One region of the Shewanella sp. H8 genome, then DNA from elsewhere that is predicted to be linked to it. Evidence: predicted binding sites of a transcription regulator. Region 1 holds the regulator's gene; each other region holds the start of a gene.
What was found. Region 1 encodes LexA, which represses DNA repair genes until DNA is damaged. Its sites were predicted from a motif close to TACTGTATNNNNATACAGTA; they were not measured.
Positions count from the first base shown of each region.

Region 2: the regulator LexA is predicted to act here: its motif matches at 1,743-1,762, upstream of recA (recombinase RecA).
Region 3: the regulator LexA is predicted to act here: its motif matches at 2,662-2,681, upstream of dinG (ATP-dependent DNA helicase DinG).

Region 1 is NZ_CP157213.1:275,478-279,826, forward strand. It holds gene coxB (cytochrome c oxidase subunit II) at 1-1,162, opposite strand, end outside; gene ABIS04_RS01185 (cell division inhibitor SulA) at 1,556-2,062, opposite strand; gene lexA (transcriptional repressor LexA) at 2,059-2,673, opposite strand; gene plsB (glycerol-3-phosphate 1-O-acyltransferase PlsB) at 2,937-4,349, shown strand, end outside.
Region 2 is NZ_CP157213.1:3,215,723-3,220,071, forward strand. It holds gene recA (recombinase RecA) at 588-1,649, opposite strand; gene mutS (DNA mismatch repair protein MutS) at 1,933-4,349, shown strand, end outside.
Region 3 is NZ_CP157213.1:1,460,033-1,464,381, forward strand. It holds gene ABIS04_RS06415 (TSUP family transporter) at 1-546, opposite strand, end outside; gene dinG (ATP-dependent DNA helicase DinG) at 555-2,630, opposite strand; gene ABIS04_RS06425 (DNA polymerase II) at 2,745-4,349, shown strand, end outside.

The DNA.
Region 1 (4,349 bases):
CATCCGCTACTGCTTTGTTTGCTTCTGTTTTTGCCTCGTTACTGCCTAAAAATTTTCCTATATCAACAGCTTGTACAAGATCACCGCTATTATTGCCCCAAGCATTACGTTCAAAGGTAATCACTGCTGCAATTTCTTGGGCGCTAAGTTGTTTTGCAAAGGCCTGCATTGCGGTACCTGGTTTACCGTTTATGACGATATTTAGATGGCCTTCAACAGAGCCTTTTATGATAGGGCTGCCAATTAATGATGGGAATACACCAGGAAGACCCGCACCATTAGGTTGGTGACAAGCAGCACATCTAGCAATATAGATTTGTTCACCTTGTGAGGTTAGATCTTCGAGTGACAGGGTTTGGGTCATTGATGCCGCCGCTGCCGCAGCGGCATTGCTTGCTAGTTGTCTTTGCTCAACCAACCAATTTTCAAAATCGGCCTCCGATAATGCTTGCACTACAATCGGCATGAAACCATGGTCTTTACCACATAATTCGGCACATTGGCCGCGATAAATACCGGGCTTATCAATACGAGTCCAAGTTTCATTAATAAAGCCTGGATTAGCATCTTTTTTAACGGCAAAAGCGGGCACCCACCATGAGTGGATAACATCATCAGAAGTCATCAAAAAACGGACTTTTTGGTTAATGGGGAGCACTAGAGGTTTGTCAACTTCAAGGAGGTAATGTTCTCCTTTAGCCTCACTACCGTCAATTTGTTCTCTGGGGGTAGATAATGAGCTGTAAAATTCGATGTCTTTATCAAAATAGCTGTAATGCCATTTCCACTGCGACCCAGTAATTTTAATGGTGAGATCAGCATCGCTGGGATCTTCCATGGCAATTAAGGTTTTGGTGGCTGGAATAGCCATTGCAATTAAGATGATAAAAGGAATGACGGTCCAAGCAATTTCCACTTTGGTACTTTCATGAAAATTGGCCGCGACTGCGCCTTTTGATTTGCGGTGGTAAATCATTGAATAGATCATGATCCCAAACACCACTAACCCAATGGCACAACAGATATAAAGAATCGTCATGTGGAGGTGATAAACCTGACCACTGATATCTGTCACGCCTTGAGTCATGTTGAGGGGCATTGCTGTTGCCCCAAGCGGAAGTGCTACACACACAACCAGTAAACAATACAACCATTGCTTCACAAGACTGCTCCTCTGTTAATTGCAAATTGCAATTACAAAGAAAAGTCACACAGTAATTCTCTGCTCTATGCAAACTCTTCGGTTCCCGAAAAAAGTTTGATGACCTCAAAGTACCTTGGTGGTTGTAAACAGACGGTCTACGGTTTTATTGTTAGCTGTGCACCACGCTTGTACCTACGACTGAACTTATCAATTTGTGTTGACGTTTTCCCATCGATGACTATTAAATCTGCCATTTACGTCAAATTAAAGATAAAAAATTGTTTCATCCTTGTTAATTACATTACTTGTAGATTAAGGATTGATCAAGATCACTTTTTTTCTTAATCGCCTGAAAAAGGTGAAAAAAAAGCCCTGAATTCAATACAGGGCTTGGTAATTAAGGGTTTGTGCTTAGTGAAACGAGCAAAAATTACTTGTTCCATTTGCTAAGGTAGGGCTAACAAGTTGATGTTTGTGAGGTAAGTGAGTATTCACATCTTCAATTACGATCCCTAATGCACGTGCGCTTTTGGCTACTATTTCCAAACGGCGACTATCGCGAGCATCAAGTGAGCTTGTCCAAGTTACTACTGCACTCGATGTACCACTAGTGAGTGCTTTTTCCATGGCCCATAATGTCTCGACTTCATCTTTGGTGTGAACCAGTAAAATGCGATCCATTCTCACTCCGGCACTTGCCAGCATATGTTTATAACCAATGTGAGGTGGGCTAATGAGTACAATCCAGCGGCCTTGTTGGCTTAACGTTGCTAATTGACTACACAATTGACTCAGCTCTGCTTCACCTTGGGTAACCGTTTGCAATGTTTGAATGGTTTGGTTGCCCTGAAGTTCTGTGTCTGATAAATCCACCCATAAGCCAGGGTGGCGTGGGGCGATGCCCATTAGTTTGTTCATAACCAATCTCCATTACGGATAACACCAACGGCAAGCCCTTCGATGGTTAGGCTTTGGCAACTTAAATCCACTTTTATCGGGTTGTAATCTTCATTTTCTGCATGCAGATAAATGACGTTACCTTTCTGTTCAAATCGTTTTACGGTGACGTCATCGTCGATTCGTGCCACCACAACTTGGCCATTACGTGCTTGCTGCATTTTATGTACCGCGAGAAGGTCGCCTTCTAAAATGCCGATATTTTTCATGCTGTCACCACGAACCCGCAATAAAAAATCAGCGGCGGGTTTAAACATATTGGGGTCAACTTGATAATAGTTTTCCACGTGCTCTTGGGCCAAAATAGGCTCTCCAGCAGCAACTTGTCCAATGAGCGGCAGGCCGGTTTCAACCTGTTCTTCATGAGGTAATCGAATACCTCTAGAGGTACCAGGAATTATCTCGATAAAGCCTTTTTTGGCTAATGCTTTTAAATGCTCTTCGGCGGCATTAGCACTTTTAAAGCCAAGACGATTCGCAATTTCAGCACGAGTGGGTGGCATACCTGTTTCGGCGATATTGTTTTTAATTAAGTCTAATATTTCAGCTTGGCGCGGCGTTAACGGTCTCATGACAATTCCTGTCTTTTTATACAGTGACTGTCATTATATACAGTGATTATTTTCGTGCAAGTATTAACCAACTATTTTTTGTGTTTTATTAGGAAGTAACTTGGTAGTTACTTGTTTTTAAATGATTTTAAATATTTAAAACTTGTTTTATCGGAAAGAAAAATAGCTTTAGGGCAAAGATAAACAAGCCAGATAGTGTAAGCAGGGTAGTTTCTGGTATCCTATGCAACAATATTATAGTGGCTTATGTTGCGAAAATAACCATGTCAAAACCTGATTCAATATTTTTACGAACATTAAAGTGGATTCAAAAATGGATGGTGCAAACAATTGTTGTGCCACATGATCCTTTTGATGACCTCAATATAGATCCGACTAAACCTCTAGTTTATTTGATGAAAACGGAATCTATCAGTGATATTGCCGCCTTGAGCGAAATCACAGAAGGCTTTGGTATGCCTAGCCCTTATGAATCATTAAAGCTTGATGGCTTGCAAGTGCCTCGTGTTGTTTGTTTAGAGGGGCGCAAACCATTATTTGGTAAACGCGAAAGTGGTGAAAAATTCATTAATTATTTTACCAGTCTATTATCTCTTCATCGTGAGAACTCTGAATTAGATATTCAGTTGGTTCCTGTTTGTCTTTATTGGGGACGTACTCCAGGGAAAGAAGATGACAGCATGAAAGCGGCTGTATTTGAAAGAGAAAATCCAACATGGCTACGTAAATGGTTAATGATTTTATTTTTAGGACGGCATAATTTTGTCCAGTTCTCTAATGCATTATCGCTTCGTTATATGGCCGATGAACACGGTACAGATAAAAGAATTGCTCACAAATTAACCCGTGTTGCTCGAGTGCATTTTCGTCGTCAACGCAAGGTTATGACCGGGCCACAGTTACCTAATCGAAACGTATTATTTGCTTCTTTATTAAAATCTGAGTCTATCAAGAAGGCCATAGAAGAAGAGTCGCTAAGTAAAAAAGTCTCGCCAGAGAAAGCCCGCGAAACTGCTATTGAATACCTTGATGAAATTGCTGCTAATTATTCCGATAGTTTAGTTCGCATAACTGAGCGTTTTCTGACTTGGTTATGGAATAAATTATACAGTGGCATTAACATTAAAGGTGCCGAACAGGTTCGACAGCTACATCATGATGGCCATGAGATTGTCTATGTGCCTTGTCATCGCAGCCATATGGATTACTTATTACTGTCGTATATTTTGTATTACCAGGGCATGGTTCCTCCACATATTGCCGCGGGTATAAACCTTAATTTTTGGCCTGCAGGGCCAATGTTCCGCCGTGGCGGGGCATTCTTTATCCGCCGCAGTTTTAATGGCAATAAACTTTATACAGCAGTCTTTCGTGAATATTTGGATCAGTTGTTTGCTAAGGGTTATTCCGTCGAATATTTCACCGAAGGTGGTCGTTCGCGTACCGGACGCTTGCTGGCCCCTAAAACGGGCATGCTGGCCATGACTATAAACAGTGTGTTGCGTGGTATAGAGCGTCCGGTGACTTTAGTACCTGTGTATTTAGGGTATGACCACGTTATGGAAGTAGCGACTTATCATAAAGAATTAAGTGGTAAGAAAAAGAAAAAAGAATCGGTGTGGCAAGTATTTGGGGCGATTAGTAGATTAGGTAATTTTGGCCGAGGTTATGTCAAT
Region 2 (4,349 bases), 1.6 Mb from region 1:
ATATAGAAAATACAAAAGTAACGAGCTTGACAAGCAAGCCTGTAAATGTAGGCATTATATACTGAATTTGGCGAAAGAAGCGAGATGAGTGAATCGATTATAATAGCAGTAAAAAATGATACCTTGTGTGCCTATAGGGGAATGAATGGTTGTATGGCGTGTTAAATACAACAGTATAAACAAGAGGGACAAGCGTTAAATATCGAATACAAATAAACAGGATGATCATTTTTTTACCCTAGGGTAAAGGCTTATTGATTGGTCTTCCAGGAACATCATTGAGCAAATATATTATTTGACCAAAACAAGAGTTTTACTCAACTTAACGCGACCGCTAAAATCACAATGTTAATTAACTATTGTTGCGTTACGACCTAAAGACCCAAACACCACGGGCTTAATTGATAAAACGTTTAAATGTAATAAAACATATCACCTAAAAAAATCAAATTAACAATAACCTAGAACCGACTAGATTTATTGCTCATCAATGCCTTTTGATTTTTTATTAAACATAGAGAGGTTTTCTTGATGGGAATATTCGCGGCGCGCAAGATGCGCTACCGCGATAGATTTTGCGGACTAACTTAGAAAACTTCGCCAGTTTCGAGATCAACATTCTCGTCGCTGTCAGTGCTTGAGCCTAATGAGCCTGGAGCAGCTAATAGCATAGCACGCAAAGTGGTGTCGATTTCATTGGCAATAGCTGGATTTTCAGTCAGGAATTTACCTGCATTTGCACGGCCTTGACCAATTTTTTCACCTTTGTAGCTATACCAAGCACCTGCTTTATCAACAAGCTTATGTGCAACGCCTAAGTCAACCAACTCGCCGGTACGATTAATACCTAATCCATAAAGAATTTGGAATTCAGCTTGCTTAAATGGTGCTGCAATTTTATTTTTAACGACTTTTACGCGGGTTTCGTTACCGATAACTTCATCACCGTTTTTAATGGCACCGATACGACGAATATCTAAACGAACAGAAGCGTAAAACTTCAGTGCGTTACCACCAGTAGTTGTTTCTGGACTACCAAACATCACACCAATTTTCATACGAATTTGGTTAATAAAAATAAGCAAAGTATTTGATTGCTTAAGGTTACCAGCAAGTTTGCGCATTGCTTGGCTCATCATACGAGCAGCAAGGCCCATATGTGAATCACCAATTTCACCTTCAATTTCGGCTTTTGGCGTTAATGCAGCAACAGAATCGACAACAATAACATCTACAGCACCAGAACGGGTTAATGCGTCACAAATTTCTAATGCTTGCTCGCCAGTGTCTGGCTGCGAACAAAGTAGGTTATCAATATCTACGCCTAGCTTTTTTGCATAAATAGGGTCAAGTGCATGCTCTGCATCAATAAACGCACAGGTTTTACCTTCGCGTTGTGCTGCAGCAATCACTTCAAGTGTTAATGTTGTTTTACCTGATGATTCAGGGCCATAGATCTCAACAATACGTCCTAATGGTAAACCACCAGCACCTAGGGCGACATCCAATGAAAGTGAACCTGTAGAGATAGTTTCAACATCCATTGTGCGATCTTCGCCCAATTTCATAATTGAGCCTTTACCAAATTGCTTTTCAATTTGACTTAACACGGCGGCAAGTGCTTTCTCTTTATTTGGATCAACCTTCATTATAAAACCCTCTTAAGGCATTCAATACGTTTAGTAAAATGCTATTTGTACTTAGGTGGAATGGTGTGGACCATTTCATTATGTTCATCAGTATACTGTATAGTCATACAGTATCAAGTGCTGATCGTAATTTTTTTCAATCCTTTGAAAATTGCCTTTTTACATCAATATATTATCTTCGTAGATTTTTATATGAATCTATTTATACCCAGAGGACAAATATTGTTAAGATTAGCCTCATAAGATTTACGACTTAAAAACGATTAATAGTGAAGTGTTCATAATGACAGTGATTGATACCAGCGATTTAGAAAAACACACCCCGATGATGCGTCAGTATTTGGGCTTAAAAGCCGCCCATCCTGATATGTTATTATTTTACCGTATGGGTGATTTTTATGAGCTATTTTACGATGATGCTAAACGAGCATCTGAAATGCTGGGTATTTCGCTTACTGCTCGCGGGAAAAGCGGCGGCGATCCTATTCCTATGGCAGGCATTCCCTATCATGCAGTCGAAGGCTATTTAGCAAAATTAGTTAACATTGGTCAGTCAGTGGCCATTTGCGAACAAATTGGCGACCCAGCCACATCAAAAGGCCCAGTTGAACGCCAAGTGGTGCGTATTGTGACTCCTGGCACCTTAACAGACGAAGCCCTATTGCAAGAAAAACAAGACAATTTACTGGCGGCGCTTTATCAAGGTAAAAACGGTTTTGGTTACGCAACCCTAGATATTTCATCAGGCCGTTTTGTGGTTGCAGAATTACCCACTCGTGAAGCATTAGAAGCCGAATTACAACGCACTAATCCTGCAGAATTACTTTACAGTGAAGATTTTACTGACATGTTATTAATCAATAATATGAAAGGGATCCGCCGCCGTCCAGAGTGGGAGTTTGATTACGATACTTGTGTTAATTTACTATTGAGTCAATTTGGTACCAAAGACTTACATGGTTTTGGGATTACAGATGCCCGCTTGGCGCTGCAAGCTGCTGGTTGCTTAATGCAGTATGTAAAAGATACTCAAAAGATGGCGTTGCCGCATATCAACTCGATTGTGCGTTTTAATCAATCGGAATCCATTATTTTAGATGCCGCGACGCGACGTAATTTAGAGTTAACTAAAAACTTGTCCGGCGGACGAGAAAATACCCTCTCGTGGGTATTAGATAATACCGCAACCCCTATGGGCAGCCGTATGTTGCAGCGCTGGATCCACGAGCCACTTCGCAATAGACAAACAATTCAATATCGCCATAATGCCGTCAATGAACTCATTGAACTCGACCTATATCAAACGTTACATGAACAACTAAAAAGCTTAGGTGATATTGAACGTATTATGGCTCGTTTAGCACTACGCAGTGCCAGACCTCGCGACTTTTCACGTTTAAAACAAGCGTTAACACTTCTGCCAGAAATTCAACAAACATTAGCTACATGTCAACAACCTAGATTGAGCGCATTAGTGCAATTATTAGGTGATTTCCCAGAACAGCACGATTTATTAACGCGCGCTATTGTAGATAATCCTCCTGTGTTAATTCGTGATGGTGGGGTTATCCGTACTGGCTATAATAATGAATTAGATGAATGGCGTAAGCTGAGCGAAGGCGCGAGTGATTATTTAGTTGAACTTGAAGCCCGCGAGAAACAGCAAACTGGAATTAACACCTTAAAAGTGGGTTATAACCGAGTTCATGGATATTATATTGAAGTTAGTCGTTTACAAGCTGACAGAGTGCCTCTGAGCTATCAACGCCGGCAAACACTGAAAGGGACAGAGCGTTATATCACCCCAGAATTAAAACAATACGAAGAAAAAGTACTCTCAAGCCAAGGCAAAGCCCTCGCACTTGAAAAACAGCTGTGGGAACAGCTATTTGACTTATTGCTGCCAAAATTACAAGAGTTACAACAGTTTGCTAGCGCCGCTGCAGAGCTAGATATACTCAGTAATTTTGCAGAGCGAGCAGAAACCTTTAATTACCAACGCCCACAAATGACTGACGATATTGGTATTCATATTGACGCAGGTCGTCATCCTGTGGTTGAAAGGGTCAGTCAAGCGGCTTTTATTGCAAACCCTGTTGCGTTAACACCGCAACGTCAAATGCTTATTGTCACCGGTCCCAATATGGGCGGTAAATCGACCTATATGCGTCAGGTAGCACTCATTACATTAATGGCACACATTGGTTGTTTTGTTCCCGCGGATTCAGCCAAAATTGGCGAAGTTGATCGGATATTCACCCGTATTGGTGCCTCAGATGATCTAGCATCGGGTCGCTCAACCTTCATGGTTGAAATGACTGAAACCGCAAACATTTTACATAATGCGACCGCAAACAGTTTAGTGTTGATGGATGAAATCGGTCGCGGAACCTCGACTTACGATGGTTTAGCCCTCGCGTGGTCTGCTGCAGAATATTTAGCAAAAAATGTGAGTGCGTTAACGTTATTTGCCACTCACTATTTCGAACTAACCCAACTGCCCGAACTGTTACCATCAGTGATTAACGTCCACTTAGATGCAATAGAACACGACGACACGATTGCCTTTATGCATTCAGTGCAAGAAGGTGCGGCAAGTAAAAGCTATGGGTTACAAGTTGCGGCACTTGCAGGTGTTCCAGCTCAAGTGATTAAAGCAGCAAAACAAAAACTGCATCAACTTGAAAACCGCGATATGAG
Region 3 (4,349 bases), 1.2 Mb from region 1:
TCCACAACTGTGCAACAGGGGCAGTTTGTACAGTGAAATAGACGATATGGTCCAAAAAGCGCCTATGCCAGGTCCTGCAAATCCATCGTACCCACCCAAAATAAAACCTTGGCTAATTTGTTTATTTGTTGGTGATGGCAATTTAGGAAGCGTAATATTTTTGTCGCCCATCGCTTTAGGACTTAACAAGGTATAAATAGCAATACTAATAATAAGTAGAGGTAGAATTTTTTCAAGCCATTTTGGGTCAATTAAAAACACTAAAATACACCCTGCGATAGAACCTATAAACGTGGCATAAAGACAGGGTTTCCATATTTTAGGGTTAAATAAATGTTGTTTATAAAATGTATAGCTTGAGGTCAGCGATCCAAAACATGCTGCTAGTTTGTTGGTGCCTAAAGCCAAGTGGGGAGGTATGCCTACGGTGAGTAATGCAGGAATAGAAAGCAGTCCACCGCCGCCAACGATGGCATCAATAAAACCAGCAATAATACCAATGACCGCTAAAACAGCCCAATGGCTAGGGTCTAATAATAAATCCAACACAATACCTATTCGATAACACGTCTAAAAGGTGGCAGGGCATCAATTAATGATTTGCCATAACGTTTGGTGACTAAACGGCGATCCAGAATAGTGACTCGGCCATAATCTTGCTCTTTTCTAAGGAGCCGGCCACAACTTTGGACTAATTTACGCGATGCGTCGGGAATTGTCAGCTGTAAAAATGGGTTACCCCCTTTTACTTTTAAATATTCCGCGTGAGCTTGTTCAACTGGCGAGGTAGGCACCGCAAATGGAAGTTTGGTAATAATCAAGTTTGTTAAGTAATCTCCGGGTAGATCCAGACCTTCAGAAAAGCTGCCGGTACCAAAAATAACACTGGGTAGCCCCTCATCACAGCGCTTTTTATGTTGTTCTAATATTTGTTGACGTGGAATGGCACCTTGAACAAAAAGCAGTTCTTTTGGGATTTTTCCTTCGACGAGTTCAACCACTTTATCCATTTGCCAATATGAAGCAAACAACACTAAAGTCGCCATTTCACCATCGATGAGAGTCACAATATGTTGCGCAAGTTCAGCAGTATAATTATCGTCAGTAGGTTCGCACACCATTTGAGGAATAAATAAGGTCGCATTATTTTCGTAATCGAAAGGGGATAACAAGGCCAAAAAACGACTTCCATCATTCATTGATAGTCCCACTTGATGAGCAAAATGGTTGAAGCTATTTAACGCTCTAAGTGTTGCGCTACACAATACCACTCCAGCGGCTTTTTGCCACAACATAGACTCCAGCATAAAGCCGACTTCGATAGGCGATGAACAAAATAAATAATCTTGTTGTTTACCGGTAATTAATTCTGCCCAACGTGCCATTGGTGCGCCTTTTTTACTGTCTTCTTTGGCCATCATCTTCCATAACTTATGTAAGTTATCTAGCCGCTGTAAGATAAATCCGGTTTCAGACAACAAACCTTCCGACTGATGTTTAGGCACTTCACCATCTTTGATTGCTTCATTTAATACCGACACCACTTTATTAAACTGCTTCACAGCAGAGCCAGAAGCCGTAGCAAGATTTTCTGCTTGAATTAATAATGATTGCGGCAATTGACCATGTTCAAAACGAAGTCTAGATTCAGGGTTAGCAAACAGCTGTGGTTGAGTATCACAATAATGAGCCACTTGAGTCAGGAGATTAGTTAAGTCGGTAATGTGATCAAGCATTGCCTGTACGGGGGCGATAATGTGGGTGGTTTTCAATTGATTTTGTAATTTAGAACAGGTTTTGGATGCTTTTTCTAACCAGTCACAAGCACCACGCAATGTAGCTTGAGCACTGGAGAAGTCTCTTGCAACAATGGGCAAGTGGTGAGCCTCATCGATGACATAAAACATGTCTTCTGGCTCTGGTAAAATGACGCCACCACCAAGCTCTAAATCGGCAAATAATAGACTGTGGTTAACAATGAGTACATCCCAAGTATCAACATCTTCACGAGCCTTATGAAACGGACAATTATGATGCGCCGATACTTGACGATGACAACTGTGCTTATCACAGCAAATTTGTTGCCACAAAAAATCAGGAATAGGGTGCTTTAAGGTATCTATTTCACCATTCCAACGTTTTTGATGAAAATCTTGATGCAGTTTTTGTAATTCATTTATTTGACTTTGATCTGGCTTAGTTTGCCACATAGCCATTTGTGAACCATCTTGTGCACCTATCATGGCTTCAAGTTTAGCTAAACACACATAACGCTGGCGACCTTTTACTAACCCAAATTTAAATTCAATTCCTGATTGCTGCAAAAAGTGAGGCAGATCTTTGTGGAGTAATTGTTCTTGAAGTGCCACGGTTGCAGTGGCAATACAGACTTTCTTTTTACTGGCAACCGCTAAAGGTATAGCGCCTAAGATATAGGACAATGATTTACCAATACCTGTTCCAGCCTCAACCACAATAATGCGACGGTCTTTGTCATACTCACCCGCTAAGGTTTTAGATATTTCCGCTACCATATAGTTTTGTTCGCGACGAGATCGAAATTGTGGCATAGATGCGGCAATTTCTTTATAAATGGTGCGAATTTGACTTTTTATGTTATCCGGTAGCATAGGAAGTATGATTTCTGCATAGACTGAATTATGCTGTACATAATAACAGTGAATTAGCATGCCACGAAGTAATAAATCAAATTGAGTAAACTTGTGCAGGAATTCGAACCCATAGTGAAGCAAGCAAATATCCCATCAAGTCTCAACTATGTAAAGGGGCGAGTATTAACTCGTCATGCCATTTATCGGCATGGACAGTTAGTGCTTCAATACTATATTAAAACGGCTCAGGGACCAGTACTCGCAGAGCTGTATCACAGTGAAGTGATATGTTTTTGTCGTCAACAAGATGTTAATCAATTAAGTCAAAAAGTCGGTTTTGCCCTTAAGGCTGAGTCGAAATCATTGATGAGCTTTGAGCATGAGCCTATTAGTGCCTTGTATCTTAAATCAAATACGCAATTAAAATTACTCAGTCGCATTGCTAATGATATCGGGATTACTTTATTTGAAGCCGATATAAGGCCTGAACAACGTTATCTTATCGAACGGTTTATTGCCTTAGATATAGAGTGCTCAGGGTACTATCAAGATAGTAATCCAACTTCAACAATTTCTTTATTAGAGATTAATCGGGCTAGAAAAATACCCGCCAACGAACCTGTTGATATTCCTTTGAAGATGGTTTCACTGGATTTTGAGTGTAGTTTTGCTGGTGAACTTTATTCGGTCGGTTTGTATGGAACAGATTATCAATGCGTAATTATGGTGGGCGAACCACAAGCACAATGCCATGAGTTCATTATTTGGGTTAAGGATGAAGTTGAGCTTATACAGAGATTAATTGCATGGTTTAGCGACTATGACCCCGATATTATCGTCGGTTGGGCGGTGGTGACCTTTGACTTAGCCTTGCTGTATAAACGCTGCGTATTACATCAAATCCCATTAACCATCGGCCGAGGTGATACTGAACTGAGCTGGAAAGTGGCTGACAAATATCGGCCTGAAACCTTATCTTTACCTGGACGGGTAGTACTGGATGGTATTGATTGGCTTAAAGCGGCATTTTATCAATTTGATAGTTTCTCATTAGAGTCTGTTTCGCGGCACTTATTAGCCGAAGGGAAAGCCATAGAACATGTTGAAAATCGTGGACAAGAAATTACTCATTTATTTGAAACAGACAAAAATGCACTGGCTTTTTATAACCTTACGGACTGTCGTTTGGTGTGGGATATTTTTGAAAAAACACAATTATTAGATTTTGCCCTTGAGCGAGCCAAGTTAACCGGCTTAGAGTTTGGTCGTGTTGGCGCATCTATTGCCGCATTTTATCATTTGTATCTACCTCATTTACATCGAAGTGGCTTTGTTGCGCCAGCCCATCTCGCTAGTCAGGGGCTTGAGAGCCCCGGCGGATATGTTATGTCATCTATCCCAGGCTACTATAAAGATGTTTTGGTATTAGATTTTAAAAGCTTGTATCCGTCGATTATCAGAACATTTCTTATCGATCCCAAAGGTTTAGTTGAAGGTTTGCACGCCAGTAGTTGTAATGTTGATAACACTACTGTAGATGGATATTTAGGCGCCAAATTCAGTCGGAACAAGCCTATTTTACCAGCGTTAATTGCAAGTTTAGCGGAACAACGTGAGCGGGCGAAACGAGATAAAAATGCACCTCTATCACAAGCAATAAAAATTATTATGAACTCCTTATATGGTGTATTAGGCTCTCGAGGTTGTGTTTTTCATGATGCAAAACTAGCCAGTTCT